Regions from separate parts of the Lysinibacillus sp. CNPSo 3705 genome, predicted to be linked through region 1. Evidence: predicted binding sites of a transcription regulator. Region 1 holds the regulator's gene; each other region holds the start of a gene.

Region 1 (10,759 bases):
TACGCTATACTTTTTCATTACTAGCCCTCCTTTTATTGTTAAAGAATGGATTGATACACGGTTGAACCAAAATCATGAATATCTTTAATGTAGTCAAACCCTGCAGGTGAGCCAAAGCTGTTAAATCCACGAACTGCCACAATATTTTCTTTAGGAATTACCAATAGAGCAACACTTGTGAAACCAAGTATTTGAAAGCTTCCTTGTGGTAATATTGGGCTTAACTCTGTAACCCCTTCTCTCTGTTGTGGCTGAACAAACCAGAAAAAGCCATTAGTTGGCAAGTTCTTTGGTTTAGCATTCGGGGATTGAATTGCCGTTAATAACTGTATGATTTCTTCAGGTATAATTTGTTTTCCATATAAACTTCCTTTATCAAGATGCACTTGTCCCCACTTAGCTAGCTCTCTTAATGTGCTATACATATTCATTTTACTACCATCACATACGTCGCTTTCATACCAAAAGGGGTTGTCATTATGTATTACTTCTATATGCTGTTCGTTTCTTTCACTAAACCAATTTGTTTCAGTAAAAGATAATGGCTGAAATACTTGCTCCTCTACAATTTCTGCAATAGTTTTCCAGTAGCTTTAAAAATGACTTTTGCAAGTAGTTCTACATTAATATCTCGGTATGCCCAGTTATAACCTGCTTTGAATTCCTTCATTACTTTTTCATTTTGGCGACGTAAACCGTGAGTATGGGTGAGTAGATGTTTGATACATCAACAAAAGCTATTTCATTGTCTAAATAATCACTTAGTTTATCATCTATTGAAGCAATATAGTTATGATAAATCGCATATGCTACAGCAAATCCTACATATGTTTTACGAACAGAAGCAAGATGAAAAAGAGTATGTGGTCCTACCCTTTTGGCGTCTTGTTGTTGTCCTTGCACACCAATATATTCTTCTAATAGTGTTTGACCATGCTTATTAATAATAACTCCGCCACCTGTACAATCTAATTGTGAGAAAGTTTTCTTTACTTGTGTGAATATAGCTTGTGAATTCATTTAAACACCTCTCAACAGTTCTAGTTCGATGCCTACACTTATCATTGTATACCAATTGGAAATTAATACTAGATGAGTTTCTTTATTTACGAAACCTTTTATTACCAAAAAACGTTATTATTTTTAAGGAGGGATTGTGTGGATACTCAATTTACTTATAAGCATTTTGTAAATGAAAATACGTTTTCACTTCTTGATCCGATTTTTGAAGCTACCCTACTTTTTGCTGTTTTGCTACTCATTATTGTCATTGTAAAAAAAGTATCTATTTGGTTTTGTTTACTTTTTGCAAGCCTCTCAGCAATTGTCACAGGTCAGCTTCTTTGGTTTAGTGGCATTATAGCTGATGAGCTAAACATTGAAGGAAGTTCCAAAGGCTTTTACTGTTTTGTTATTATGCTACTAATTCATTGTGCGGCTATTTGGATTTCTTTAGTGAAATCTTCTAAACACGAAAAAATACCGCAGTACTCAGAGGAGATTTAACCTCCTGAGTATTGCGGTATTTTATTTAATTATAGCGCTTTAACCTTCGCTACAACATTTTCTACCGTGAATCCGTATTTTTCCATCACTATTTCACCCGGTGCAGAAGCGCCGAACTTGTCAATTGCAAGAACGTCCCCTTCAAAACCAGTGTATTTATGCCAGCCGAATGATGAGCCCATTTCGATTGCAAGACGTTTTGTTACAGCTTTTGGAAGAATAGATTCTTTGTAAGCTGCGTCTTGTTTTTCGAAGCGATCCATAGATGGCATTGAAACAACTGCCACATCTACACCATCAGCTTTTAATGCTTTTTGTGCTTCGATTGCTAGTGAAACCTCTGAGCCTGTTGCAATTAAAATGGCATCTGCCACTTCTTTTGTAGCAGGAGACACTGTATAAGCACCTTTAGTAACACCTTCACGTACTGTATCAATAGATGCGTCAAGAACAGGTAAATTTTGACGAGACAATACTAAAACAGTTGGTGTTTTTTCAGATGCTACTGCTAGCTCCCATGCAACGGCTGATTCATTTGCATCAGCTGGACGGACAACAGATAAATTCGGCATTGCACGTAAAGATGCAAGGTGTTCGATTGGTTCATGCGTTGGACCATCTTCCCCTACAGCAATTGAGTCATGTGTAAATACATAAGTAACAGGAAGACCCATTAATGCAGAAAGTCGTACAGCTGGACGAACATAATCAGAGAATACGAAGAATGTACCACCAAATACGTTAAGACCACCGTGAAGTGCCATACCGTTCATAGCAGCACCCATCGCAAACTCACGTACACCGAACCAAATATTACGGCCAGCATAATCGTCTGCAGAGAAATCGCCAGCGTCTTTCATCGTCGTTTTATTTGAGCCAGCAAGGTCAGCTGAACCACCGAAGAATGATGGCGTTTTCTTTGCAATTGCATTGATTGCATCTCCAGAAGAAGAACGAGTAGCTACTGATTTACCTACTTCATAAACTGGTAATTCTGAAGCAAAATCCTCTGGTAATTGACCATTCATTGCCTTTTCAAATTGCGCTGCTAATTCTGGGAACTCTTGCTTATATGCTTCAAACTTAGCATTCCAAGCTTCCTCAGGCTGTGCCCCTTGAACATTAGCTGCTGCTGCAAATGTATCATATACTTCAGCAGGAATTTGGAATGGCTCGTGTGCCCATTCATAAGATGCTTTCGTTAAAACAACTTCATCTTGACCAAGTGGTGCACCGTGAGAAGCAGCTTTACCAGATTTGTTTGGTGAACCAAAACCGATAACAGTTTTCACTTCAATAAGTGTTGGCTTGCCAGTTGATTTTTTAGCTTCTTCGATTGCTGCGTTAATTGCTTCAACATCTGTACCATCTGCAACTTTTAAATAGTTCCAGCCATAAGATTCGAAACGTTTTTGAACATTTTCTGAGAATGATTTTTCTAAATCACCATCTAAAGAAATATCGTTTGAATCGTATAAAACGATTAACTTTTCAAGTTTTAAGTGACCTGCTAAAGAGATAGCTTCAGCCGCTACACCTTCCATTAAATCGCCATCGCCACAAAGTGCAAATGTATAGTGATCAACGATGTCATGTCCTGGTTTATTGTAAGTAGCTGCTAAATGGCGTTCAGCCATTGCCATACCAACTGTCATAGCAATACCTTGACCTAGAGGACCTGTTGTTGCCTCTACCCCAACAGTATGACCATATTCAGGATGTCCTGGAGTTAATGAATCCCATTGACGGAAGTTTTGAATTTCTTCCATTGGTAAGCCGTAGCCACCTAGATGAAGTAGACTATATAAAAGCATAGAGCCATGACCTGCTGAAAGTACAAAACGGTCACGGTTAAACCATTTTGGGTTAGCCGGATTATGGTGAAGTTGTTTTGTCCAAAGCGTATAAGCCATTGGCGCAGCCCCCATCGGTAAACCTGGGTGACCTGAGTTTGCTTTTTCAATTGCATCAATTGACAAAGTTCGGATAGCATTAATCGCTAGTTGATCCGCATGTTGAGTCATTATTTTGTGACATCCTTTCTCGTCCTATATATTGTTCTTATACAGTTTAGTCAACATTGCTTCAGAAAACAATGGTTTTGTTATACTATTAAAGATTTATAACATACTTTATCTTTATTCAGCGAAAAATCCCCCACACAATAGTGCCAACAGAATAAAGATAATACCTCCGGCGGGATGTCACGGATAAGGATTTAGCCTAAAACCTTCACATCCTATGAAAAAGGCTAACTGACCTGCATCGCGCAAGCCTAGGCTCCTTTTCAAAATCCGGACACAATTAACGCTGAGGCGTTATTGACTTAAATGTGTCATATTAATTGAGAAATTTATTCTTTTTCGCTTGTTTAACTTTTTCTGGTGTTACATCATTTCCTTCAGCATCTACTACTTTTACGTTTTCAATTGTATCTCGCATCGTTGATCTAAATGTATCTAGATATTCTTTACGAAGCGCTGATCGTTCCTTAGCTTCTGCCTCTGTTAATGTACCACTTTTAGCCTTAGCAGAAAGTTCATTGATTCGGTTAATTTTTTCTTTTGATAACATAATTACACACCTTTCAATACATATCTTAATGAATATGGTATGTAAAGTATAGCATGTATCCCCCTGAAATGCAGTTATACCAACCTTTCAAGTATCACTTTATTCTTGAATTTAGTATAAAGGAATTTCTAGCAACTTCACTCAGCTTGCAGGTTAAGGACAATTAGCAAATATAATTTGTTCTTTATTTACTAGCCCATTTTCCAGAAACAGCAGATAACATTAGCCATGGTTCAATAAACATATTAATTAAAATATGAGCTACTATTGGTGCAAAGGTACTTCGTCCAGCTACAATATAAAGCGTTGCGAGAAGACTCCCTAATATTGTGGTACTTATAATAGCAGGTAATGCAAATTTCCAATCCCCTTTTAAAAGTACCCACAAACCGTGAGCAATTCCAAAGAGTATCCCTGAAATTAATATTTGTGCTACGTCTGAAAATGCAATTGTTAATAGGTATTCCATAAGTATATGTCTGAAAACAACTTCTTCTACTATTCCTGTCACAACGGCAGCCCATATTCCAATTACTTTAAGCCAAGAAATAGTAAATAAATGAGCTCTTACAAAAGGTATTGCACTGAGTGTGTATGTAACGTATCCCGTTATGATAAATAGTGTAAAAGTCCAAATAAATATATTCGAAAATACATCCGTCCTAAATCCAATTCCATTTTCAATAAAACCTTCAGGATTATTATAAAACCAAAAAATTATACTAGCTGTTAGCATAGTTGCAATACTTACTAATATCCAACCAGTTTTAGTTCTTTCACTTGAAGTAGTTATTTCATTCATATTAGCCCTAACCTCCTAATAATGAATTCTCAAATAGTCAATTACTCGAAAAATTCATATCCCTATATTGTTTAGATCTCTATTTCATTTGCAGTATATTAAAAGCTTTTAATTTGCCTGAACTCAATATAACGAACGAAATGTACCCCAACAATACGTTCGGAGTAACATGTTGTTATGATTGTGTAAGATGCCTTTTTCGAATAATAACCTGCATTTTCCAAAACGCTGAATATGCTATAATTTTCTTGAGAGGTGATAAAGCTGAAAATAGAGGTGAAAATAGATTCAGAGTATAAAGAGCCACATGTAACAATTTGTACAGCAAAACTTACTCCTACGATACAAGCTGCTATTTCTTTATTACAAAAAGAGAAAGAAGAACAAATTTTAACAGGGCTAGCAAATAATAAAACATATATCATTGATCCAAATTCAATTATTGTTATTCGAACTGAAGGAAGAGAATTAGCTTTATATAATGAAGATAATAATCGTCTCATATTGAATAAACCTTTATATGAATTAGAGAAGCGACTAGGGAATAATTTTATACGGATTTCTAAATCTGCAATTATAAATCTAACAAAAGTTAAAAATATCGAAGCTTCATTTAACGGAACAATGGAAATTGAGCTAGTTTTAGGAATTAAAGAAGTAATTACTCGTAATTATCGAAAGCAATTTAAAAAGCGTTTGGGGGTTTAAGTTAGGTGCATTTTTTTAAAAATGTAGCGTTTGGTGTAAGTATGGGCTGTACAGTTTTTGTTTTTATTAATCTTTTCGGTTCATGGATTTTTGGAGATATTTTTTTCGAAGCTATTACGGCTGGCTTTATACAACAATCCCTTGGTTCAATTATTGTAGGACTCGCTTGTGTATTACCATCGTACATTTATCAAGTAGAACGTTTAACATTTTTACTACAAACAGCTATCCATTTTGCAATTTCTTTAGGTACTTTTATTGTTGTTGCGCTATTTTTAAATTGGCTTCCCACATCATCTATAGGAATAACTTTGTTAATGCTATTCTTTAGTGTTTTGCTATTTACTCTAATTTGGGTGTTATTTTATTTATATAACAAATCAGAAGTAAAAAAAATGAATAAAAAGATTGATGAGCTGATAAATAAATAGAAAATAAAACTAATGTGAAATGAGGAAAAATGAAATGTTTATCAAAACAAACAGACTTTTAATAAGAGAATTTGAGATTCAAGATTGGCAAGCTGTCTATGAATATACTTCGAATCCAAATGTAATGAAGTATATTCCTGAGGGAGTTTTTAATGAGGAAGAAGCTAAAAAGTTCGTATTAGAAAATAGCGGTGAACAGGCAAAATACTTCCCTGTTATTTTAAAAAGCGACAATATTGTCATTGGTCATATTGTTTTTCATCAATATTTTGGTGACCATACATATGAAATTGGCTGGGTATTGAATCCGAACTATTACAATAATGGCTACGCCTCTGAAGCAGCAAAAGCTGTGCTGAATTACGGATTTAAAGAAATGCAACTTCATAGAATTATTGCTACATGCCAACCAGAAAATATCCCATCCTATCGAGTGATGGAGAAAATCGGCATGAGACGCGAAGGTTATTTTAAAAAATGCATACCAAATGGAGATGAGTGGTGGGATGAATATTACTATGCGGTCTTAAAAGAAGAGTGGGCATAAGATGCTTTTAGGGATTATCGATTTCTAGAGGAGAAATTTAGATGAAAAAGACCGCAGTATTATTGTATCCCCAATTTAGTGAATATGAATTGAGTGTAGCATTATCTATATTAATGCAAGGAAATAAACCCGTCATAACTGTTGGATTAAACAGCGAAAAAATTAAAGGGGAATCTGGGTTATCCTGTATGGCAGATACACAAATAAGTGATATTAATCTTGACGAAATCGATAGCTTGATATTACCAGGGTGTATGGATATAGCTTTATTAATACACGAGCAAAAATTAATAGATTTTATTAGTCATGTAAATGCCAAAGGAGCTATCATTGCAAGTATTTCTAGCACGCCATCTCTTTTAGAACAAAAAATATACTGTAGGATTATCTCCAGAAGGTATGGATAAGCTGGGCTTCTTTGATCTTAGTCATCTCTCTGAAGACTTAGTTGTACAAGACGGCAACATCATAACTGCAAGAGGCAAAGGTTTTATACAATTTGGCATTACTGTGGGTAAAGCCCTGCAGCTCTCTTTTGATGAAAATTGGTACAGGGCATAACAAAAAAATCGCTAAAGAGAGGTAGAAATCACTACTTCTCTTATTTTTTTACTATTCATTCTATTTATTGATCGGGTCTAGCCGTCACTTTGGAACTTAACCTTTAAAAATTAAAAAATCAGCGGGACGATAAAAACCCCACTGATTAATACGTTACTTTATTTTGCCCGCTTCCCTCTTGATGTTCCCGATATCTCCTATGGACTGTAGCTTTGCTTACTTCAAAGCCTAAACCTCTAAGCGTCATGGCGATTTCCTCAAAGGTGAAGCCTCGATTACGTAGGTTGACAATTTCGTCTATAGGAACATCCTTACGTTCTTGACCATTTGGATTTCCACGGTTAGATAAATTGTTTTCAGGGCGATAGCCATTTTCAACGGCACGACGCATGCCACGCCGTATTTTAGCATTATGGATTCTACGCTGGTACTCCTCTACGATTGCTAAAATTTCTAAGAGCATCGTATCCATTTCATTTAATTGTATAGGTCCCTCGTCTCGCATAGAAAAAACATTAGTTTCAGTTTTCTGCAATAAATGTAATACTGCCATTCGAGCATTTCCACGTCCTAAGCGTGTTTCATCCTGTACAAATAATGCTTCTATTTCTTTTTCTTTAATGAAATCAAGCATTTCTAGTAAACCTTCACGTTCCACATCATAACCACTATGCTTGTCCTTAAAAACATGCTTAACTTCGTAGCCCTGTTCTTTAGCATAGCGCATCAACTCCTCCTGCTGACGCTCTAACGAGGAACTTTGTGTCTCTTTTTCTGTACTCACACGGCAATAGACAATGGCCGATTGTTGATTCATTTTCATTTGTCGTTTCTCGCAATTTCAATTGAATTTATAGGGGATGGGTCACCCACTACTGGAATCACTAGGGATTTACCTGCAATAATTTGTGCGTTCGATAATTCATTTTCTGTTTTCACAAGCTTAATCCATTCATCCGTTTTCATTTTACCACGGTATTGATCGGCTAACGACCATAAGCTATCACCATGTGCGATTTCAATTTCTGTGTACGTTACATCGCCTGGGTCTGTTATAAAAAGGTATGCCGCAAAAAGCAAACAAGCTCCTAATAAAGTTGTAATATGTGGATTTTTCTTTAACCAGTTCATGTTTAAAACCCCTTTTCCAGAATGTTTGTTCGGAATATATGTTCTCATATTAATACGAACAAACGTTTTTGTCAAACACTTTTCGAACCTATGTTTGCTTAAGTGTTCGCATTCTGTTATACTACTAATTAGTAAAATGATTAAAAAAAGAGGTGAGCAATTATGAAAAAAGTTTCGAAAAGACAAGAGGCCATATTAGAGTTCATTAAAGAAGAAGTACGAGCAAAGGGGTATCCACCATCTGTACGTGAGATTGGGGAGGCAGTTGGACTTGCTTCAAGCTCAACAGTTCATGGGCATTTAGCTCGTTTAGAACAAAAAGGCTTGATTCGACGCGATCCAACTAAACCACGTGCTATTGAAATTTTAGAGCCAGAGGATTCTATCCAAAAGCAACATGTTATTCATGTCCCATTAGTTGGGAAGGTTACTGCAGGTTCTCCAATAACTGCTGTTGAAAATATCGATGAATATTTCCCACTCCCAGATATTTATGGTACAAGTGAAGATCAATTATTTATGCTTGAAATTATGGGTGAATCAATGATTGAAGCTGGCATTTTAGACGGAGATTTAGTTATTGTTAAACAAAAAGCAACAGCTGATAATGGTGATATTGTCGTAGCAATGACTGAAGAGAATGAAGCAACTGTAAAGCGTTTCTTTAAGGAAAAAAGTCATTTTCGTTTACAGCCTGAAAACTCAACAATGGAGCCAATTATCGTAGATCAAGTTTCTATTTTAGGGCATGTTGTAGGTCTATATCGTCGTGTACATTAAAAGTATCTCAATATTAAAGTATAAAAGGAGGTTATTATGTTCACAAATGGGCATATACCTCTTTTTCTTATCTTTTAAGTGTTATTTTAATCACCTAAAAAAGAACCCACTTGAAAATGGATTCCTTATACCTAGCAATGTATTCATGTTCATCACCAAGGATATCTTAGTAAAGTTTATGCCTCTACCTTAAATTTCAAACTTGCCTTTACAAATGCAGCAAATAGTTTCTTTGATACTTCATCTCCTGCAATAGCTAACTCTTCAGGATGCCATTGAACTGCTAAACAAAATGGTAAATCATCATGCACTACCGCTTCAACGATACCATCACTTGATTTTGCTACCACTTTCAACTTTTCTGCTACTACATTTATTGCCTGATGATGAAATGAATTCACAGCAATTTTTTCTTCCTCAATAATCGCTTCTAATAATGTATCAGGTGATAGGTTAACATAATGTGTTGTAACACCCCTTGCTGCTTGTTGCACATGCTTTATTAATTTTTTACTATGATACTCACTTTCAATATCCTGATAGACTGTGCCTCCAAATGCAACATTTAGTATTTGAAGCCCTCGACAAATTCCGAGAATCGGCATTTTCCGAATAGAGGCTGCATGAATTAAAGCAAGCTCCACTGCATCTCGTTCAGGATGAACCTTCCCTAATTTTGGTGTAGGTTCTGCGTCAAAGAGGAATGGATGTACATCATAGCCACCCGATAGTAATAATCCGTCCGTTAACGATAAAATTTGTGCTACATCCTCTTCAACGCCAATTGGAATTATTAGTGGAACTCCCCCTGCTTCCATTATACTTTTGCTATAAGCAGCATTTAATCTTGAGGACAAATCATCCTCCGCAAAAGCCGTTATTCCGATAATTGGTTTCATCCTATCCCCTCCATGATCTTTAGCTTGCATTCACTGCCTGTGAAAGAATCCGTCAATGATTACTTACCAAAACCCAAGATACCAATTCATCAACGCATCCCCATAGAAATAGATGATAATAGCTGCGAGAGCAATAGAAGGTCCGAATGGTATAGGCGTTTTCCTTCCCTGTCCACGTATCTTCAATACAATGATGCCAACAATCATGCCAATTACTGCCGCTACAAAAAGCGTCAAAATAGTATGTATTGTCCCGAGTACGAGACCAAGTAAAAAGAATAATTTAATATCGCCACCACCCATTCCACCTCTTGATAGAACAGCTATACAATATAATATGCCAAAACCTACGACAGCACCAACTATACTATCCCACCAAGGAGACAATGGAGAGATCACGCGTCCAAAAACTAGCAATGGTAAAAAGAATAATAGCACCTTATCGGGAATAAGCATATACGCAAAATCCGATACAACAATAATGACTACTAATGAAATTAATAATAGCGCCACAAAAAATTCTGCACTAAAGCCTAATTGCCAATAAGCAAAAGCAAATAATAGGCCTGTAATAAGTTCCATCAGTGGATAAATCCAAGAAATTTTTTGCCCACAGCTACGGCATTTTCCACCTAAAAATAAATAAGACAAAACAGGCACCAAATCAAGCGCCGTCAACTGTCTCTTACAAGAAGTGCAATGCGAGGGTGGGCGCACAATGGACTCCTTCATAGGCACACGTAAGCCAACTACATTAAAAAATGAGCCAAGAACGAGCCCAAATAGTAAAACTGTAATGGTATAAGCGATTTCCATTTTT
Region 2 (10,759 bases), on a different contig from region 1:
AACTTTAGTGGATAAAACATGGAATTTGTTAAAAAAAGACCTCCTCCTCCTTCAATTACTTCTTCAACTGAAAATTCCTTATCTCCTTTATTTAAACGGTTAATTGATACACATTTCTTATCCGAAGCATTTACTACATTTCCACCATGAACACATAGGCTACATTCAGGATGCTTCTCCATATAATCGAATTGTTTTTGCAATTTATAAGGGTCTAACCAATAATCATCCCCCTCACAAATTGCAATATATTTCCCCTTTGCTCGGGTGGTGTTAGCTTGATCTACTGAAACACCTTTAGAATACTGATTTTCTGTTTGATAGATAGGCTTTATCAAATTAGGATATTTCTTTTCATATTCTCTAATAATGTCTGCAGTTCTATCTGTCGAGGCATCATCATGTATTAATATTTCAAATTTGAAATTTGTTTTTTGCTTTAAAAAACTATCCATCGCATCCGCTATATATTGTTCGTGATTATACGCGAGACAGTGGATACTGACCATGATCTTTCCCACCTGATTTTCTCCCCCTGATTGTAGAACTAACTGTTTTTTTCTCAATCTATAAATTTAATCAATTCCGCTTTATAGCGATTAATGAACAGGAAGGTATATTTGATTTTTATCCTACTATACGAATTAAGTTTATACTTTATTCCTGTAGCCTCGCATTAAAATAATTCAACGCGTTTCCGGGAACGAATTTTCGGCAATAATATCTAGACATAAAAAAGCCTTTATAATGGTTGGATGGTAGTAAATCATCCAAATCCAAAATAAAGGACATAAGCATGGATAAGTTTACGCGAAAAAATATGTGCTCCCACTCTGTAAATTCTAAACACCTATTATTTGGTTTGGTGCTTTAAACATAATCCTTTCATATTTCATCATTAAAATACCATCACTGTAGTTGCCAATATCCTTTACATTCGTTTTACCATTTATATTGTTTATTAATAATTCAAGGAAGTTTACACCGCACCCGTAAGCGCATATATAGTTCGCACCAAATCTAGGATTGATTTCCCCTATATAATATTCCCCATTAACCTTGAACACATCTACATCAATTGGACCAGTCATATTGAGTTTATTAACTAATTCTTCAATAAGGTCAAATAATTTTTGATCCTTATAAGAAATGACTTTATCAGCACCACCTATAGTCATTGAGAGTTTTTCCTTTGCAAATATCGATACCATTTTTTGTGAATAAATATCAATATATGCATCTATATCATACTCAGTACCATTTAAAAACTCCTGTATTATATTTTTATGCCCACTCTGAAAACTCTTTTCTATTTCTTTCATATTAGTGCATGCAATAACTCCTCTACTACCATCAGCGCTATTTGGTTTGACGATTACAGGGAACGAGATTATATTTTTCCTATAATCATCTTCAAAAGTTTCTAAATCATTGTATGTCTTTGCACAACGAATCCCATTTGTTGCCAAAAATTCATACGTTAAATACTTGTTATCACAAATCTCGGCAGCACATCGATTAGGTAAGAATGGGATAACCCCAATTTCTATAAATTTATCAATATTTTTAGAGAGAACCATTATATCTTTATCTAACATAGTTAGAATTGCTTTAACATCATTCTCTCTACAAATTTCCAAAAGTTCTTCAACATAATTATCAGCTTCTAGTGATGGTACTATATAGGAATTTTCCACCGAATATAGGGCTGGTAGTATATTTGAATTTCCAGTAGCTATTATCCCCATATTAAATTTCGCAAACTCACGATTAAATACTTCTAACATTTCTACTCTTCTTCCGGGACAGCTAATAAGAATATTCATCCGCCATTTCTCCTTTTAGGTTCATCTTGCCCTATAAACAAAGGCATATTAATATCTTTGGATCTAAATATTCTTTTGTTAAAAGTACAGATAGTGAATCAAACCAAAAACGAATACCCGCTGCTGGGATGATTGCTTTTTTGACTTTCTTTACTTGTTTGTCATAAAGCATACTTGTAATTGTTTTAGCTTTTGTTGTGCTTGTTCCTTTGTTTTAGCTACTGTACCAAAGTAAAACTTACATTTTGGCTCTGTTCCTGAAGGGCGAATCGCTATCCATGATTGATCTTCTAATATGAACTTCAAGACATTTTCTTTCGGTAAATTAAGTTTTGTAATGGAGCCATCTAGATAAATGGCTTGGTTAGTTAAGTAATCTTCTACTACAAGTACCTTGTGATCAGCAATTTCATATATTCTATTTTCTCTAAAGTATTGTAATAACACTTGCATTTCCTTCTGACCTGTAATGCCTTCAAATGTTGTGGACTGTAATACTTCTTCATAATAGCCATATTGATTAAATAAACTGTCTAAAACATCTAGTAACGTTTGTTGTTTTGTTGTGTAGTAAGCCGCCATCTCGGCTACTACCAATGCAACTTGGACCGCATCTTTATCTCGCACAAAGCTTTGGACCAAATAGCCATAACTTTCTTCATAACCAAATAGATATGTTTTTTCCTTTGATTGGTCATACTCAGCAATCTTTTCTGCAATATATTTAAAACCTGTCAGTGTGTTCACAGTTTCAACTCCGTATTGTTGAGCAATTACTGCACCAAGTTCAGAGGTAACAATCGTTTTGAGTAATACGCCGTTTTCAGGTAGCTCATTTTTTTCTTTTTTCGCTTCAAGCAAATACTGTAAGATAAGTGCACCTAGCTGATTACCTGTTAATAATTGATAACCACCCTCTGTTATTACTGCCACACCTAATCGATCGGCATCCGGGTCGGTTGCTAATAGTATTTGTGCACCTGTTTCATACCCTTTTTGTATTGCATACGTAAAGGCTGCTGCTTCCTCTGGATTTGGATAAGGAACCGTTGGAAAATCTCCATCTTGTACAGATTGCTGTTCTACAATATGGACATTCGTAAAACCAAATGCTTGTAAACCTTGTTGTACCGATATTAGCCCTGCACCATGAAGAGGTGAGTATACAATTGGTATCGTGAAGTCGATATTGGTACGTTGTTTTAAACCGAGTAATTTTTCTTGATATGCTTGGTCAATATTAAGTAACAGCCATTCTACAGTTCGATGCTGCTCTAATGTGTGCCATGATGTTGTTGGAATGTCAAAAATATTTTGGATATCATCGAATTTTTCAACGATAGTTTGAATGGCAGATGGCGTCAGTTGCGCCCCGTCCTCCCCATAAACTTTAAAACCATTATATTGTTTTGGATTGTGGCTAGCGGTAATGACCACACCTGCAAAAGCATTTAAATACCTTACCGCAAAAGATAATTCAGGTGTTGGGCGTGCATCGCGAAATACGAATACTTTCACCCCAAATGCCCCCAGAACTTGAGCTGTTTCAATAGCAAAATCCTTTGAGAAATGCCTTGTATCATAGGCAATGACAACACCACGCTGTTTGGCTATTTCCCCGTTTTCTGTGATATACTTCGCTAGGCCGTATGAAGCTCTGCGAATTGTATAGATATTCATTCGATTTGTACCTGCCCCTAACACACCACGCATACCTGCTGTACCAAATTGTAGGTATTGGTAAAATCGATCTTCAATTTGTGTTGCATCATTTACAATGGCTAATAGTTCTTCTTTTAAATAAAAAGGAACAGCTTCCTCAATCCATTGCCTGTAACGATCTTCTACTATACTCAATATGACACCTTCTGTTCATTCAATAATTCCAATGGCATGTAAATCTACAGAGAAGTTTACAGTTGTCGCATGGATTCCTAGCTCCAAATGGTGTCGACAGCACCAATCTGAACATAGTAATCTTTATTTACCGTCAATCATTTCAATACTGACATTAAAGCTTTCCGTATTTTTCCCTTATATTTCTCAAGATAAGTACCAGTCCTTTGCTTAATCCTAAAAAATCTTCCACCATTTCTTCACTTCGATTTTACAAGGTTCTTGTATAACAAAAGGCTGGTTTTTAATTATCCTAACATTATTTTCTAGCAATACATCAATGGCATCTAACTCTTTTTTCTTTTCTAAATAACAAAGCCCTGCATCAAAAAAAAATGGTCGAGATGATAGATTGTGAACATCCGATCCATACGTATGAACTAAATTAGCCCTTACTAGCTCAAGTGAGCGCTTTTGTATTGTGCGACCAAAATAACCAGCTAAGCTACCAGCAGTTATTTGTGCTTTTGCTCCTTCGCAAATTAATCGTTCTAAGTAAACAGGTCTTTCAACAATGGCTTTATTTCGTTCTGGATGCGCAATAATCGGGGTAATTCCTTCAGACAGTAATGCACGAATAATTTTTATTGTATAAGCAGGTACAGTATAGGATGGTAATTCTAACAACATATAACTAGAGCATGCTAATGTGTGGATTTGATTTGTTTTATAAAGTGGAATGATTTTTTCTGATAATCGTACTTCATGCCCGGTAAAAAGTGTTAGAGGAATATTTTTTTTTATGAGTTCAGATTGTAATAAGTGGATTTGATTTCTCACTGTGCTATAATTTGCATGATATTGTGGGTGATAGCAATGGGGAGTGGCTATTATTTTTTTAACTCCTTCTTTTACCGCTTGTTCAAACAATCGCATAGTATCCGCCATCGTTTTTGGCCCATCATCCACGTTCCATAAAATATGACTATGCATATCAACCATCAATATCCTCCTTCCTAATTAGAAAAAGGTCCAATACTTTATTATGCTAAATCTATAAATATTATGAAGACTATTAAAGAACTGGTTATTGGATAATTTAAAGAGCCAATAAAAATAGGCAACTCTTTGTTCGAAACCGAACAAGTAGTTGCCTATCTTTTCACGAAAATAACTTATTATTGCTAAAGTTTTAAAATATTTCGAGCCCGCAATTCGCGACAGTTTTCCTGTAATTATGTGGTGCAAATACCTACCTAGCATATCGACTCGAAAATTCTATTCTAAAATCTATTAATGATTTTATTTCGCATATTCCACGGCACGTGTTTCACGAATAACCGTTACTTTAATATGACCTGGATAATCAAGTTCTTCTTCAATTCGCTTACGGATATCTCTCGCTAAGCGATGTGAAGCTAAGTCATCAATTTTTTCAGGTTGTACAATTATACGGATTTCACGACCAGCCTGAATCGCAAAGGATTTTTCTACGCCATCATAGCTTTCAGAAATTTCCTCTAACTTTTCAAGTCTGCGGATATAGTTTTCAAGCGTCTCACTTCGAGCACCTGGACGAGCTGCTGATAGTGCATCAGCTGCAGCCACTAATACCGCGATGACAGATGTTGCTTCTGTATCACCATGGTGGGAAGCAATACTGTTTATAACGACCGGATGTTCCTTGTATTTTGTGGCCAATTCCACACCGATTTCGACATGGCTACCTTCAACTTCATGGTCAATTGCCTTACCAATATCATGTAATAAGCCTGCGCGGCGAGCTAATGCTACATCCTCACCAAGTTCAGCAGCGAGTAAGCCTGCTAAATATGCGACCTCAATGGAATGTTTTAGGACGTTTTGTCCATAACTTGTACGATATTTCATGCGGCCTAAAATCTTCATTAAATCTGGATGTAAATTATGAATGCCAATTTCAAATGTTGTCTGCTCACCTGTTTCGCGGATTTGTTCATCCACTTCACGACGAGATTTTTCCACCATTTCCTCAATTCGAGCAGGGTGAATGCGGCCATCCTGTACAAGTTTTTCAAGTGCAAGTCGAGCCGTTTCACGACGAATCGGATCAAAGCCTGATAAAATAACCGCCTCTGGAGTATCATCAATTATTAAATCTATACCTGTTAACGTTTCCAAAGTTCGGATGTTACGACCTTCACGACCAATAATACGACCTTTCATTTCATCATTTGGCAAGTTCACGACAGATACTGTTGTTTCAGCAACATGATCGGCTGCAAAACGTTGCAATGCCAGTGATAAAATTTCACGTGCTTTTTTATCTGATTCTTCCTTCGCACGTGTCTCAGCTTCCTTCGTCATCACAGCAATATCAGTTGTTAGCTCTTTTTCTACTTCTCCTAAGATAATAGCTTTTGCTTCATCTCTAGTTAAAGCAGAAATTCGCTCTAGCTCTGATTTTTGCGAGGCAACGAGCTCGTCCACTTTGCTTTCCATCTGTTCAATATGCTGTTGTCTTTCGCTTAGAGCTTGTTCTTTACGCTCTAAACCTGCTTCTCTCTTATTTAGAGCATCATCTTTGCGATCAAGATTCTCTTCTCTTTGCAATAAACGGTTCTCTTGTTTCTGAAGTTCTGAACGACGTTCACGAATGTCATTTTCTGCTTCAGTACGAAATTTGTGAGTTTCATCTTTGGCTTCAAGTAGTGCTTCTTTCTTCAATGCCTCCGCTTCTCGTTTTCCTTCTTCAACGATTGTTTCAGCGACATGTTTAGCACCAGTGATTTTTGAGTCATTCACTTTTTTCATGTAGATATAGCTAACAGCGGCACCAACGATGAGTCCAAGCAAAGCGGAGATGATAGTAATTCCATCCATATGAACACCTCCTCTTGCTATTTGGGTATTACAGTTTCAGTCGGCGCATACATCAATTTTGCCTTGGCATAATCATAGACATCTGCCAAAGTTTTCATCTTCATTTAATAGATCTTCAAAAGCCATTATTAATGAAGTCAGAATGTACTGCCTATTTAAAGTCATAATTCAGAAATTATACATTTTTAATTGTATAGCTAGCCTTAAGCTCTGTCAAGGATAGTAGGGCATCTGTTCGCCCTCGTAAGAAAAAAAGTAAGTCATATCCATTAGGAGAATTAATTACCTAATACTTTTTACACTAACGCTTATTTTATCTTTTATCATGAATGCCGTAGAAGTAGTACATAGGAATTATTTTTCAAAAATGTCATTCACAACTTTCGAAGAATATATGGATTACCTAACAACAAAACCGTTATTCTCCAGTATGTGTAAATAAAAAAATGCATTGCTCTCACTATAAAGAGTGGGAACAATGCATGTATATTATTCATCTTCAAGAAGAAGCTTTAATTCCTCATCCATATCTTCCTCTTCATCATGCGCAGCAATTGTGTATGATGAAGATGCAATTCCGTAAGAAGCACGGATTTTATTTGCGATGTCGTCTAGTACTGCTGGATTTTCTTTTAAATATTGTTTAGCATTTTCACGACCTTGACCTAGGCGCTCATCACCGTAAGCATACCAAGAACCGCTTTTTTGAACGATGTCTAGTTCAACACCTAAATCAACTGTTTCGCCCTCTTTTGAAATCCCTTCACCGTACATAATATCAACTTCAGCTGTACGGAATGGTGGTGCTACTTTGTTTTTCACAATTTTAATTTTTGTACGGTTACCCATAATGTCATTGCCTTGTTTAATAGCTTCCGCACGACGAACCTCTAAACGTACTGAGCTGTAGAATTTAAGCGCACGTCCACCAGGTGTTGTTTCTGGGTTTCCGAACATAACACCAATTTTTTCACGCACTTGGTTAATGAAAATAGCAATCGTTTTTGATTTATTGATAGCACCTGAAAGCTTACGTAAGGCCTGAGACATTAAACGGGCTTGTAAACCAACATGCGAATCACCCATATCTCCTTCGATTTCTGCTTTCGGAACTAATGCTGCTACGGAGTCAATAACGATGATATCGATAGCACCACTACGCACTAATGCTTCTGCGATTTCAAGCGCCTGTTCTCCTGTATCTGGTTGAGATAATAGAAGTTCATCAATATTGACGCCCAATTTTTGTGCGTAAATTGGATCTAGTGCATGCTCAGCATCAATAAATGCTGCTTGTCCACCATTTGCCTGCACTTCTGCAATGGCATGAAGAGCAACTGTTGTTTTACCTGATGATTCCGGGCCATATACTTCAATAATACGTCCACGTGGATATCCACCAACACCTAATGCAGCATCAAGTGCTAGCGAACCACTTGAAGATGTAGCGATTTCTAAATCGGTCTTTTCGCCAAGTTTCATGATAGAACCTTTACCAAAATTCTTTTCAATTTGTTTTAACGCCTGTTCTAAGGCAGCTTTACGATCACTCATTCATTTTCCTCCTTTGAAAACTGTTCACTGTTTTTCTCTATCTCTACTATACTTGTTTTTAAGAGAAGACGCAAGAAAAAAGCGAACATTTATTCGTTTTTTCTTCAAAATAAAAATTTGGGTAACTTTCCATTACCCAAATTTCTATTTTCAACTATATTATGGACCATCACCAAAACGTGTGGTTGATTTCCGTTCCGGCTGGGCGCTTTGTAGCTGCCGCTTCGCTTTTGCTACAGAAAACATTTGTTGCTGCCGCTTCGCTTTCGCACAGCTTCCTGGGGGCGCCCAGCCTCCACTCCAATCAACTTATTTTCATAATAGACGTTTTAACAAAAATTATCCGCAACTTTTGGTGATGAACCTATATTATGCCAAGGCAAATTGATTAACGTTTTTTAAAGCCTCTTTCTTCCAAAAGTTGCATTAAATAATGACAAGTAAATTTCGCCGCGCGCAGTCGATTTGTATTCCGCATACCTGATAAATGAAGTAAATACGTTATTGGTTTTTCATCACCAATGGCAATACCAATCCAAACCGTCCCCGCTGGTTGATGATCATGGGCTGTAGGACCCGCCGCACCTGTTAATCCAATACCAATATCCGTATCAAACTTTTTACGTACAGCACTAGCCATAGCCGCCGCACATTCACTGCTTACAATCCCATGTGTAGTTAAAAATTCCTTTGAAATACCGAGTTGCTTAATTTTAGCCTCTTCCGTATACGTAACAACGCCACCAACAAGGGCATCCCCTACACCTGGTATTTCAGCAAGTTCTGACTGAAATAATCCTGCTGTTAAACTTTCTGCTGCAGAAATTGTTAACTGATTGTCTAGTAACATTTCTACTGTTTTAGAGGCAAGAGAATCGTCATCTATACCGTATTGATAGTTCCCAACAAGCGCTTGAATCTCTGTTACCTTTGCGGCAATAAGATGCTGCGCTTCTTGCTCCGTTTCTGCTTTAGCAGTTACACGCAATGTAACCTCGCCGTCAGAAGCAAGTGGAGCAACAGTTGGATTTGTTTGCGCATCTAAAATATGTTGGACACGAACCTCAAGCTCCGCCTCTCCAATTCCATAAAAACGCATAACATGCGATGTAATTACCCCTCCAGCGTTTAACATCGCACCAAGCTTTGGCTTTGCTTCAAACTGGAACATTGGCTCAAGCTCTTTAGGTGGCCCCGGCAGTAAAATATACGTACGTTCATCCTTAGTTAATATCATGCCAGGTGCCATACCGTGATGGTTTGCAAGTACCTCACTACCCGCTAGTATTAAAGCCTGCTTACGATTATTATCCGTCATTGGACGTCCTCGTTGTGCAAAAAACTGCTCAATACTAGCCAGTGCGATATCATCAAATTCTAGAGAAACGTCAAGATGACGCGCAATCGTTTCCTTTGTTAAATCATCCTTTGTAGGCCCAAGCCCACCCGAGAAAATGATTAAATCAGCACGAGTCTCTGCAATGGAAATAGCTTCTTCCAAACGTTGTGCATTATCTCCAACAACAGTGTGATAATACACATTTATTCCCAACTCGGACAACTGACTAGAAATAAATCTTGCATTTGTGTTCGAAATTTGACCAAGCAATAACTCTGAGCCAACTGCAAGAATTTCAGCATTCATGACCCTCAAGACCTCTCTTATTTAGACTCAAGTAAGGCACGTCGATTTAGATAGAAATAATCCCATCCAGACCATAGCGTAAAGAACAATGCAATATATAGCATAATTTTATCGAATGGAAGACCGATAAGTGTAAAAATTGTATTGTGTAAAAGTGCTGCACCGATGGCCACAATTTGAGCCCATGTTTTAATTTTGCCAAGCTGGTTGGCCGCAACAACTTCTCCTTCACCAGCCAATATTAAACGCAGGCCAGTAACTGCAAACTCACGACTAATAATAATGATTATTATCCATGCAGACGCCATACCAAGCTCTACCATTAAAATAAAAGCCGCTGAAACTAGCAACTTGTCAGCAAGTGGGTCTAAAAATTTCCCAAATGTTGTCACAAGATTGTATTTACGTGCATAATAACCATCCACCCAATCAGTCGTTGAAGCAATAATAAAAATAAGTGCACCTACAAAATGATGAACAGGCATCGTCGCACCGAATAGTGACATTGTTCCCCAGCCAAAATCAAACATCATAACAATGACAAAGAACGGAATAAGTAAAATTCGAGAGATGGTAATTTTATTTGGAATGTTCATTTTTCTAACACCTTTCATGATGAAAGAAAGTAGTCATCACTAGATGACTACTATTCTTTATTGAAATTGATGACGATGTTTTGCGTTACAATTTGCTGTGCATACGTTAAAGGCTCGTCATTAATGTATACTTTAGCTTGCGCTGAATTACCTAAGCGAATACGGGCGTAATTTTGAGATGTTGCGTCGAATTCTACTACTTCTCCTGCATTATATACACGAGTATCTGATAGTAATTCTTGTTGCTGTTGGTTACGAATACCGATAAATGTAGGACCTGATACTTCAATACGTATTTTAAATGCATCCGTACCTGTTAACGTATAAGAAGTTGTTGCACCATCCGCTTCAATAGTCCCAGCTGAAATCGATTGCTTAACCTCTTCAGTTTGCTTTTCATCAGGTGTTTCCTGTGTTGAATCTTTTGAATCTGCTGAGTC
Region 3 (10,759 bases), on a different contig from region 1:
TTACTGGCAATTCCTCTATTGGGAAACGAATAGCATAGGCAGTATCTGTCGTTAACATTAATTCTGCTTCGTCTGTCACGATGTCTGCAAAAATCATTTCATCGCCAGACTTAACATTCATCGTTTTGATCGGCTTTGAATAACGTGTAACAGCATAATCAGCTAAAGGTGAGCGTTTAATTTGTCCATCTTTCGTAGCTGTTAAAATATACGTATTTGCTTGTTCGAATGTTTCAAAACCGTATACAGCAATAATAGATTCATCTTCCCCTGTCGGTACAATACTTGAAATATGCTGACCAAGATCTTTCCAGCGAATATCAGGTAGTTCATGGACAGGTTGATAAATATAATTGCCTCGATTTGTGAATAACAGTAGATGATGCTGTGTATTTAAATTTGCTTCATATAATAAATAATCGGAATCCTTCATCGCAAAATCCTGACCATTCGAAGCTGCATGTGAACGTGTAGATGTACGCTTAATATAGCCATCCTTTGTGACCGTCACTACAACCTCTTCACTTGGGACAAGGACATCTAACGTAATTTTGATTTCTTCAATTTCTTGTTCGATTTTTGAACGACGAGGCTCTGCAAAGCGTTTTTTAATGTCAAGTAGTTCCTGTTTAATAACACGTACAAGCTTTGCTTCACTATTAAGAATACCTTCAAGCTTAGCAATCAATTTATTTAATTCTTCCTGTTCAGCTCGTAATTCGGTAATATCTGTATTTGTTAAACGGTATAATTGCAGGCTAACGATTGCCTCTGATTGCACTTCGGTAAAGTCAAACTTCTCCTGTAAATTCGTTTTCGCATCTCGTTTATCATTAGAAGAACGAATGGTTGCAATGACTTCATCTAAAATGGACAGTGCCTTGATCAAGCCATCAACAATATGCGAACGATCTTTTGCCTTTTGCAAATCATAAATGGAGCGGTTCGTCACGACTTCCTTTTGATGGGCAATATAAGAATCCAGTAACAATGGTAATGTCATCATTGTCGGACGACGATTATGAATAGCAATCATATTAAAATTATAAGCTACTTGTAAATCGGTTGTTTTGAACAAATAGTTTAAAATTCCTTGTCCAGGAACATCTTTTTTCAGTTCAATGACAACACGTAGGCCTGTACGATCCGATTCATCACGAATTTCCGCAATTCCTTCAAGTCGTTTATCGACACGTTGCTCATCGATTTTCTTCACAAGATTTGCTTTATTTACATCGTACGGTAATTCCGTAATAACAATTTGCTCTTTGCCGCCTTTAATTGGCTCAACGACTGCTTGCGCACGCACAATGATTTTACCGCGTCCTGTTTCGTATGCTTTTTTAATGCCATCGACACCTTGAATGATCCCACCTGTTGGGAAATCAGGCCCTTTAATAACGGTCATTAAATCATCGACAGTCGTATTTGGGTTATCTAAACGCATAAGAACACCGTCTAGCACCTCATCAAGTGCATGAGGAGGGATATCTGTTGCATAACCGGCCGAAATACCAGTTGAGCCGTTGACTAGTAAGTTCGGGAAACGAGCTGGTAAAACAGTTGGCTCCATATCTTGATCATCGAAGTTCGGTATAAATTCAACTGTTTTCTTGCCTATATCGCGTAGCATCTCCGCTGCAATAGCAGAAAGTCTTGCCTCGGTATAACGCATCGCTGCCGGTGGGTCACCATCAACAGAACCGTTATTCCCATGCATTTCAATGAGCATATGACGCGCTTTCCAATCCTGACTCATACGCACCATTGCTTCATATACTGAACTATCACCATGTGGATGATAGTTACCGATAACATTACCGACAGTTTTTGCTGATTTACGGAATGGTTTATCGTTCGTATTGCCCTCTGTAAACATCGCATATAAAATACGTCGCTGTACAGGCTTAAGACCGTCACGTGCATCAGGCAACGCGCGGTCTTGAATAATATATTTACTATAGCGACCAAAACGGTCACCCATAACTTCTTCTAAAGGTAAATCTTGAAATTTTTCCGTACTACTCATGCTTGGTCCTCCTCTTGTTGGATGAATTCATTGTCTAAAATATTTGAATCATCCTCCATACCGAAGTCTACATTAGCTTCGATCCATTTACGGCGCGGCTCTACTTTATCGCCCATTAAAGTGGTCACACGTCTTTCAGCACGTGCACCATCCTCGATCGTCACACGTATTAACGTACGTGTTTCAGGGTTCATTGTCGTATCCCACAGCTGGTCAGCATTCATCTCACCAAGCCCTTTATAACGTTGTAATATGTAACCCTTTCCAACTTTTTTAATGGCCGCTTGTAAGTCATTTTCAGTCCAAGCATATTCAGTCACTTCTTTTTTACCAGTGCCTCTTGATATTTTATAAAGTGGTGGTAAGGCGATAAATACCTTTCCAGCTTCAATCAATGGTCGCATATAACGATAGAAGAACGTTAACAGCAGTACTTGAATATGCGCTCCGTCCGTATCAGCATCGGTCATAATAACGACTTTGTCATACGCTGAATCCTCGACAGAGAAATCTGTTCCAACACCAGCACCTATTGCATGGATAATCGTTGAAATCTCTTCATTTTTCATAATATCCTGCAGCTTGGCTTTTTCTGTATTAATAACTTTACCACGCAAAGGTAAAATCGCTTGGAACGTACGATCTCGCCCTTGTTTTGCAGAGCCACCTGCAGAGTCACCTTCGACTAAATACAGCTCGTTTTTCGCTGCATTTCGAGATTGTGCAGGCGTTAATTTTCCAGAAAGAATAGTACTGGCTTTTTTGCTCTTCTTGCCGTTTCGTGCATCTTCACGTGCTTTACGAGCCGCTTCACGTACTTGCTGCGCACGAATAGCTTTACGAACAAGAGATGCAGACAATTCTGCGTTTTCCTCAAGCACATATAAAATTTGCTCCGAAACAACACTATCTACTGCCGAGCGTGCCTCACTCGTACCAAGCTTGCCCTTCGTCTGACCCTCAAATTGTAGTAAATGCTCTGGTATACGAACAGAAACAATCGCCGCTAAGCCTTCTCGGATGTCTGTCCCTTCAAGATTTTTATCTTTATCTTTTAACAGGCCAATTTTTCGTGCATATTCATTAAAAACACGTGTTAATGCTGCCTTGGCACCTGTTTCATGTGTTCCACCATCTCGTGTACGCACATTGTTAACAAATGAAAGGATTGTTTCGGAGTACCCATCGTTGTATTGAAAGGCGAATTCAACTTCAATTTCGTCTTGGATCCCTTCCACGTACTTAACAGGATGAAGGACGTCTTTCTCCTCATTCAAATACGCAACGAAAGCTTCAATGCCGTTCTCATAAAAGAAAACATCACCTTTGCCTTCCTCGCGTTCATCGATTAACTCAATTTTTAAGCCTTTTAATAAAAACGCTGACTCACGTAAACGTTCTGCAAGCGTATCATAATTGTATTTTGTTACAGAAAAAATCGTGTCATCTGGTAAAAAATGAACAAGCGTTCCAGTCTGCTTTGTTTGTCCAATTTCTTCTAATGTCGTCACAGGATGGCCACCGTTTTCAAAACGTTGACGATATTTTTTACCATCGCGGTGAATCGTAACTTCTAAAAAAGTGGATAAAGCATTAACAACAGACGAACCTACGCCATGTAAGCCACCACTTGTTTTATAGCCGCCTTGTCCGAATTTACCACCGGCATGTAAGACAGTGAAGATAATCTCAGGAGTCGGTTTCCCCATCTTATGCATACCTGTTGGCATTCCCCGGCCGAAGTCTCGAACGCTGATACTTTGATCTTTATGAATAGTGACAATGATATGAGAACCAAAGCCAGCCAGAGCTTCATCCACCGCATTATCAACGATTTCATATACTAGGTGATGAAGTCCACGGCCATCCGTAGAACCGATATACATGCCGGGTCGTTTTCGTACCGCTTCTAATCCTTCTAATACTTGAATGGCGTCATCATTATAGACGCTTGGTGACTGTTTATTCGCCAAAAAATTTCCCCTCCAAAAAACAAACGCATGTTCTATTTATATTCTCTTCCTAATAATAATAGCATTTCCTAACAATATCTAGTGACAGGCCCAAAAAATTTTTAAAAATCCTCACAGCTTCATCGTTTTGATCTGTTTTACCGGAAGAAAAATTTGCAATAATTGCTCCAATATGTATTAAGAACTCTTCTCTTCCTTTGACGCAGGGCAGTAAGTTTTAGTTGCACTGATCATTACTTTTTTTCAAAACGCTACGAATCGCTGAGGGCTTTGACTTTCATTCAAAAGCATTTGACTTTTCTCTGAAAAATATACAGGTACAGTAATAAATGGGTTTCTTCTGTCTAAAGAAATTCGTACTAGTTTACTCTAGAAATTAAAGATAGACTTCTATTCTACCAAAGGAATGGGTGATTGACAAAATTGCCTTTTTACCTATATTTTTAGAAAGGGCTTTCATGCTGCCTATATGAATCATGTCTAAAAGACTAACCTAAAGTCATATACATATAAAAATCCTTGTAAAATAGTTATCTTTTGTAATGAATTCAAGATACACGAAGAAATCTCCTTCATGTCATTGTAGATTATAGAGAAAAAGTGTAGAATATTTATTACATATTATTAGTACCAAGTGTTAATCAATGAATGAAAGGAGTCCAAATATGCTAAATGGACTTATTATTTTATGTGCTTATTTAATCGGCTCGATCCCCTCTGGGTTATGGATAGGCAAAATTTTTTATAAAACTGATATTCGTCAACATGGAAGTGGTAATTTAGGTGCGACAAATACTTTTCGTATTTTAGGAAAAAAAGCAGGAATCATCGTAACGATTATGGATGTCTTAAAAGGTACAACAGCCGTATTACTTGTAGCTCTTCCGCTATTCTCTGATGTCACTATCCATTCGCTAATACTTGGACTAGTAGCCGTTATTGGTCATATGTTCCCAATCTTTGCAGGTTTCCGCGGAGGGAAAGCGGTAGCAACATCAGCTGGCGTTCTCTTAGGATATTCATGGCCTCTTTTTGTCTTATTATTTATTGTTTTTATTGTAACATTAAAAATTACAAAGATTGTAAGTTTAACTTCCATGATTGCCGCTTTAGTAGCACTTATTTATTCAATCGGTTATTATTTTGTTACAGGCGACTTTGCGTTAGGTATTTTAATAGCTTGTTTATTTACCTTTATCATTTACCGTCACCGAGCAAATATTGCACGCATTAAAAATGGTACTGAACCAAAAGTGAAATGGTTGTAATATAGAGAGGAGCATTCTAATGAATATTGTACTAACAGATGAGGCCCTACAATGGTTCAAACAAGAGATGGAAGTAGATTCCGGAGATACGATTCGTTTTTATGCTAGATATGGTGGTTCCAGTCCTTTTCACGAAGGCTTTTCCCTAGGTATGACACGCGAAGAACCATTCAACATTGGTGTTAAGAAAGTTATTGACGATGTTACTTACTATATAGATGAAAAAGATTTATGGTTTTTCAATAATCACAGTTTATATGTAGATGTGGATATTACAAATGACGAATTAAAATATGAGTATAAAAAATAAAGCAGTGTTCCCTTTCGTTTGAAAACGAAGGGAACACTGTTTTTTTTTTGAATCTATTCCAACCTTAGTTTATCTTCTTTCAAAGTTGTACATTCTATAGTTATGTAAAATCTTGAGGAGGAAATGAAAATGTCTATTTCTAAAATTACGGATACCTCCCAAAACAATGACCAATTGTATAGTTCTCTTTCACAAAATTTGAAAATAATTAAAAATACACTTGGAAATAGTAATGACCTTGTCATACGAGAAGTTACCATTGGAAAAGCTGAACAATATACGTTAGCAATCATTTATGTAGATGGCTTATCCGATAAAATAACCATTTCTAATGCTGTAATTGATAAACTAAAGCTTGATATTGAGGCAAGTGATGAGACAGAAATAGACAAGATTATTCGCTATTTAAGAGATTCTTGTTTAACAGTCGGCGATGTTAATGATATTTTCAATTTTTCAACACTGTACAATTCGATATTGAATGGTGATACGGTCATTTTATTAGATGAATCTTCAACTGGAATTGTAACAAGTACAAAAGGTGCAAAAGATAGGGCTGTTATGGAGCCTTCAACAGAGTCGGTCATTAGAGGTCCAAGGGAAGCCTTTACGGAAACATTGCGTACGAATACGGCTCTGATCCGTCGGAAAATTAAAAGTCCGAATCTCTGGATCAAGTCCCGTATTGTCGGTGAAGTAACAAAAACGGATGTTGCTGTTATGTATTTAAATGACATTGCGAATGACAAAATAGTAGCGGAGGTTCTTTCCCGATTAGATCGAATTAACATTGATGGTATTTTAGAAAGCGGCTACATTGAAGATTTTATTCAAGATTCTAAAACGACCATATTCCCTACAGTTTATAATTCTGAACGACCTGATGTTATTGCTGGTGAAATATTAGACGGAAAAATTGCAATTTTAGTGGACGGTTCACCGTTTGTCCTAGTTGTCCCAGCTCTATTTACATCCTTTTTACAATCTGCTGAAGATTATTATCAGCATTGGATGATTAGTACTCTTGTACGTTTATTGAGATTTTTTGGAATTAGCCTAGCCTTGGTAGCGCCATCACTTTACGTAGCGATCACCACCTTCCATCAAGAAATGCTACCAACTCCTATGCTAATAAGTATTGCATCTCAACGAGAAGGCGTCCCCTTCCCTGCCGTTGTAGAGGCACTCATCATGGAGGTTGCCTTTGAGGTGTTAAGAGAAGCAGGTCTTCGAATGCCAAGAACGATTGGACCAGCCGTATCCATTGTTGGAACATTAGTAATCGGGCAAGCTGCTGTAGAAGCAGGAATTGTCTCAGCTGTAATGGTCATTATTGTGGCATTAACAGCCATTTGTAGCTTTTTATTCCCTGCTTATGGCTTATCCAATACAGTCCGTGCGCTTCGTTTCCCATTAATGATTTTAGCAGCAATTGTTGGATTGTTTGGTGTGATGTTTGGCCTGATGATCATTCTTCTACACTTATGCAGTTTACGAACTTTCGGTGTTCCATATTTAAGTCCATTCGGGCCATTAATTGTAGACGATCAAAAAGATGCCCTTGTGTTGTTCCCACGAAGAGCATTATTGACTCGACCACGCTTAATTAGTCAAAAAAATACTGTCAGAGGTCATAAATATTTTAATACAAAAAAAAGGAATCAAAAGAATGTGTAAACGAGGAATAAACCATGTCAAAATATAAGGCAATATGTTTACTAATGATTCTTACTTTACTTTTAAGTGGTTGCTGGAGTAAGCGAGAACTCAATGAATTAGCCATTGTCGCCGCATTAGGAATAGATAAGGTAGATAATGAGTATGAAATAACTGTTCAAGTTGTAGATCCTGGTGAAATCTCCTCCAAACAGCCTACTTCAGGACGGTCCCCCGTTATTACCTATCATTCAAAAGGAAAAACGGTCTTTGAGGCCATTAGAAAAATGACAACAGTAACAGCTAGAAAACTTTATTTCGCTCACCTTCAAATCGTTGTACTCGGTGATGAATTGGCAAAAGAGGGAATGGCCGAACCTTTAGATTTAGTATCAAGAGATCATGAATTCAGAAATGACTTCGACGTCATTGTTGCTCATGACGCGACTGCCGACGAAGTTTTAAACGTATTAACACCTATCGAAAAAGTTCCAGCTAACAAATTACTAAATTCTCTTAAAACGTCAGAGAAAACTTGGGGTACAACACAATCCATTAAAATTGATGAATTAATCAATATTTTAAATAACAAAGAAACAAGTGTAGTCATGTCTGCCATTGAAATACATGGAGATAAAAGTGCGGGAAAGGATCCATCGAATGTTAGAAAATCGAAGTCTTCTGTAGTATTGAAGTATGCGGGCTTAGGGGTTTTTAAAGAAGATAAATTCATTGGGGTTTTATCAGAAGAAGATAGTAGAAGTCTAGGTTTTTTAAAGGACAAAATAGACAGTACAATTGAAATTCTTGCTTGCCCTAAGGAAGGTACTGTATCAACAGAGATTACGCACTCAAAGACGAAAATAAAAGGTAAATTTGAAAATGGAGCACCAAAAATCAATGTTTTTATAGATGTTAGCCAAAATGTCGGAGAAGTTGAATGTACTATAGACCTTACTAAACAAAAATCGATTCACTACATCAATAAAAAAACAGAAGAGCTTATTAAAAAACGAATCGAAGAAACAATTAAAACAGTTCAGCAAAATTATCGGGTCGATATTTTTGGATTTGGTTCAGAACTTCATCGCACAAATCCGAAAGAGTGGAAAAAAATAAAAAAAGACTGGCTAACTATATTTCAAGAGGTTCCAGTTAAAGTTGAAGTACATGTGAACACACAAGGATTAGGGACGATGGAAAACTCATTAGTGAAGAAGCCGAAGGGAGAATAATCTATGATTATGACGTTTTTTATACTATTAATTACAGCTGTTATAGCCTTTGTCTTCATTCCAAAATTAAACAAAAATAAAGAAACGAAAACAATCGTTATTTTTTCGATTTTTTTAATGCTAGGTGCTGCATTAAATGTTGCGGTCTTATTAAGGTTCAAAATACCGAGCCCAATAGATTTAATTACCTTTATTTTTTCACCAATAAAGGATTTATTCATTTCCCTAACAAAGTAATAAGGCAACTTTATGTTAAAGAAAGGGGTATCGTTCATGATGGAAAAAGAAATAATTAGTTCAAGACAATTTATGATCATTACCCTTCTCTTTTCAATTGGCACAGCCATTTTAATTATCCCTGCAAGTGTAACAAGCGAAGCAAAGCAAGATGCATGGATTGCAGCAATCATTGGTGTCGTTTTAAGTTTGCCCATAGTAAAACTTTTCGTTGCTTTAGGAAATAGAACACCTACCCTTACATTTGTAGAGGCTAATGAAAAGATATTAGGTCGTTTTTTTGGAAAATTCACTGCAATTGGCTTTATTATTATATGTTTACTTTCTGCCGGTGAATTATTATATTTCATTGGGATTTTCATGAAAACGGAAATTATGCCAGAAACACCTACGATGGCATTTGCATTTATGTTCAGCATTATCATTATATATGCTGCATTTTTAGGTATTGAGGTATTTGCCCGTTCTGCAGAAATACTATGTCCCATTTTTATTTTAATTTTTATTTTCTTTGTCATTTGTATTGCACCATCCATCCAGATAGAAAATATACAGCCAATAATGGAAACACCAAAAAGATCATTATTCTTTAGTATGATTCGATTTATAAGTCTTTTTTCATTCCCGCTTGTTGTATTATTAATGATTTTCCCTTCCGCAGTAAACGTCCAAAAATCTGCACAAAAAGGATTTTACATTGGCGCAATTTTGGGAGGGATTGTCTTAATTACGATCATCACACTATCTATCCTTGTCCTAGGTCCGGCAAATACTGCTTCTAGGACATTTCCTAGTTATTCTTTAGCTCAAAGAATTTCGATTGGGGATTTTCTGCAGCGTATTGAAGTGATTATGGCTACCATGTGGGTAATATCTATTTATATTAGAACTTTTATGTATTTTTATGCTTCGGTGATTGGTATCGCACAAATATTTAACATTAAAAATCATCGACCGCTCATTTTTCCACTCGGCATGATTATCCTTGGACTTTCACAAATTGTTCATCCTAATATTATTCATTCAGATATTTACAATAGAGATATCTGGCCTATATTCTCCTTTATTTTAATGATTTTATTACCATTGGTTTTATTACTAGTCACAATGATTCGCAAAATTAATGGTAATCAAGGAAATACTACACAAAGTGATAGCAGTACACAGAGTGAAAGTGGTAGTAATAACGGAAATTCTTCTCAAAATGGGAGTAGCAACAATAACGAAAACACCACTCAGAGTCAAAGCAACAGCAATAGCGATAATTCTACTCAGAATCAAAGCAACAGCAATGGCGATAATTCTACCCAGAATCAAAGCAACAGCAATGGCGATAACTCTACTCAGAGTCAAAACAATAGCAATAGCGATAATTATACTCAGAATCAAAGCAACAGCAGTGGCGATAATTCTACTCAGAATCAAAGCAACAGCAGTGGCGATAATTCTACTCAGAATCAAAGCAACAGCAGTGGCGATAATTCTACTCAGAGTCAAAACAGTAGCAATAGCGATAATTCTACTCAGAATCAAAGCAACAGCAGTGGCGATAATTCTACTCAGAATCAAAGCAACAGCAATGGCGATAATTCTACCCAGAATCAAAGCAACAACAATGGCGATAATTCTACTCAGAATCAAAGCAACAGCAATAGCGATAATTCTACTCAGAGTCAAAGTAATAGTGATATTGGCAATACCCCAAACAGTGATACGAACGGGAAATCAACAGACAATTAAAAGCATAGTGGTTCATCATCAAAAAATGTGGGCGGCATTTGTTGATTGGAGTGGAGACGACGGGAGTCGAACCAACCATCTCAGAATGTTATTATATCAAGGCTGCGGGGGGCATAGATTATAGTGCTAGAATTTTTCCTCGCCGCCTCCCGGGCTCGTCTAGCTTTTTAAAAGCACTAATTCCGCCTCTAAATAATTTGATACGTGCTTGTGCCTTTTCAATTCTTTTACCAGCTGAAAGCGGGTTAGAAGTGGGACAATCTGCCGTTCTTATCCCGACGTTCTTCTAAAGAGCCTTGTTCTCCAATTTT

Evidence for each region. Region 1 encodes LexA, which represses DNA repair genes until DNA is damaged. Its sites were predicted from a motif close to CGAACATATGTTCG; they were not measured.
Region 2: the regulator LexA is predicted to act here: its motif matches at 8,161-8,174, upstream of recA (recombinase RecA).
Region 3: the regulator LexA is predicted to act here: its motif matches at 4,023-4,036, upstream of parE (DNA topoisomerase IV subunit B).

What each region holds. Positions count from the first base shown of each region.
Region 1 covers NZ_JAQZSD010000007.1:71,472-82,230, forward strand. Annotated here, with positions in the region: gene PVA17_RS04420 (HAD family hydrolase) at 1-18, opposite strand, end outside; gene PVA17_RS04425 (serine hydrolase) at 39-578, opposite strand; gene PVA17_RS04435 (serine hydrolase) at 670-1,020, opposite strand; gene PVA17_RS04440 (hypothetical protein) at 1,159-1,506, shown strand; gene tkt (transketolase) at 1,536-3,530, opposite strand; gene PVA17_RS04450 (DUF896 domain-containing protein) at 3,847-4,080, opposite strand; gene PVA17_RS04455 (CPBP family intramembrane glutamic endopeptidase) at 4,265-4,882, opposite strand; gene PVA17_RS04460 (LytTR family DNA-binding domain-containing protein) at 5,159-5,590, shown strand; gene PVA17_RS04465 (DUF3021 domain-containing protein) at 5,596-6,021, shown strand; gene PVA17_RS04470 (GNAT family N-acetyltransferase) at 6,056-6,568, shown strand; gene PVA17_RS04475 (DJ-1/PfpI family protein) at 6,610-6,975, shown strand; gene PVA17_RS04480 (type 1 glutamine amidotransferase family protein) at 6,968-7,129, shown strand; gene PVA17_RS04485 (YneB family resolvase-like protein) at 7,275-7,952, opposite strand; gene yneA (cell division suppressor protein YneA) at 7,949-8,260, opposite strand; gene lexA (transcriptional repressor LexA) at 8,423-9,040, shown strand; gene PVA17_RS04500 (gamma-glutamyl-gamma-aminobutyrate hydrolase family protein) at 9,217-9,939, opposite strand; gene PVA17_RS04505 (prepilin peptidase) at 10,003-10,755, opposite strand.
Region 2 covers NZ_JAQZSD010000001.1:156,398-167,156, reverse strand. Annotated here, with positions in the region: gene PVA17_RS00770 (glycosyltransferase family 2 protein) at 1-509, opposite strand, end outside; gene PVA17_RS00765 (ATP-grasp domain-containing protein) at 843-1,826, opposite strand; gene PVA17_RS00760 (phospho-sugar mutase) at 1,977-3,683, opposite strand; gene PVA17_RS00755 (tyrosine-protein phosphatase) at 3,900-4,664, opposite strand; gene rny (ribonuclease Y) at 4,965-6,524, opposite strand; gene recA (recombinase RecA) at 7,014-8,078, opposite strand; gene PVA17_RS00740 (competence/damage-inducible protein A) at 8,467-9,723, opposite strand; gene pgsA (CDP-diacylglycerol--glycerol-3-phosphate 3-phosphatidyltransferase) at 9,741-10,319, opposite strand; gene PVA17_RS00730 (helix-turn-helix domain-containing protein) at 10,370-10,759, opposite strand, start outside.
Region 3 covers NZ_JAQZSD010000004.1:73,751-84,509, reverse strand. Annotated here, with positions in the region: gene parC (DNA topoisomerase IV subunit A) at 1-2,029, opposite strand, end outside; gene parE (DNA topoisomerase IV subunit B) at 2,026-4,002, opposite strand; gene plsY (glycerol-3-phosphate 1-O-acyltransferase PlsY) at 4,668-5,270, shown strand; gene PVA17_RS02700 (HesB/YadR/YfhF family protein) at 5,290-5,580, shown strand; gene PVA17_RS02695 (spore germination protein) at 5,710-7,257, shown strand; gene PVA17_RS02690 (Ger(x)C family spore germination protein) at 7,272-8,471, shown strand; gene PVA17_RS02685 (hypothetical protein) at 8,475-8,708, shown strand; gene PVA17_RS02680 (GerAB/ArcD/ProY family transporter) at 8,745-10,448, shown strand.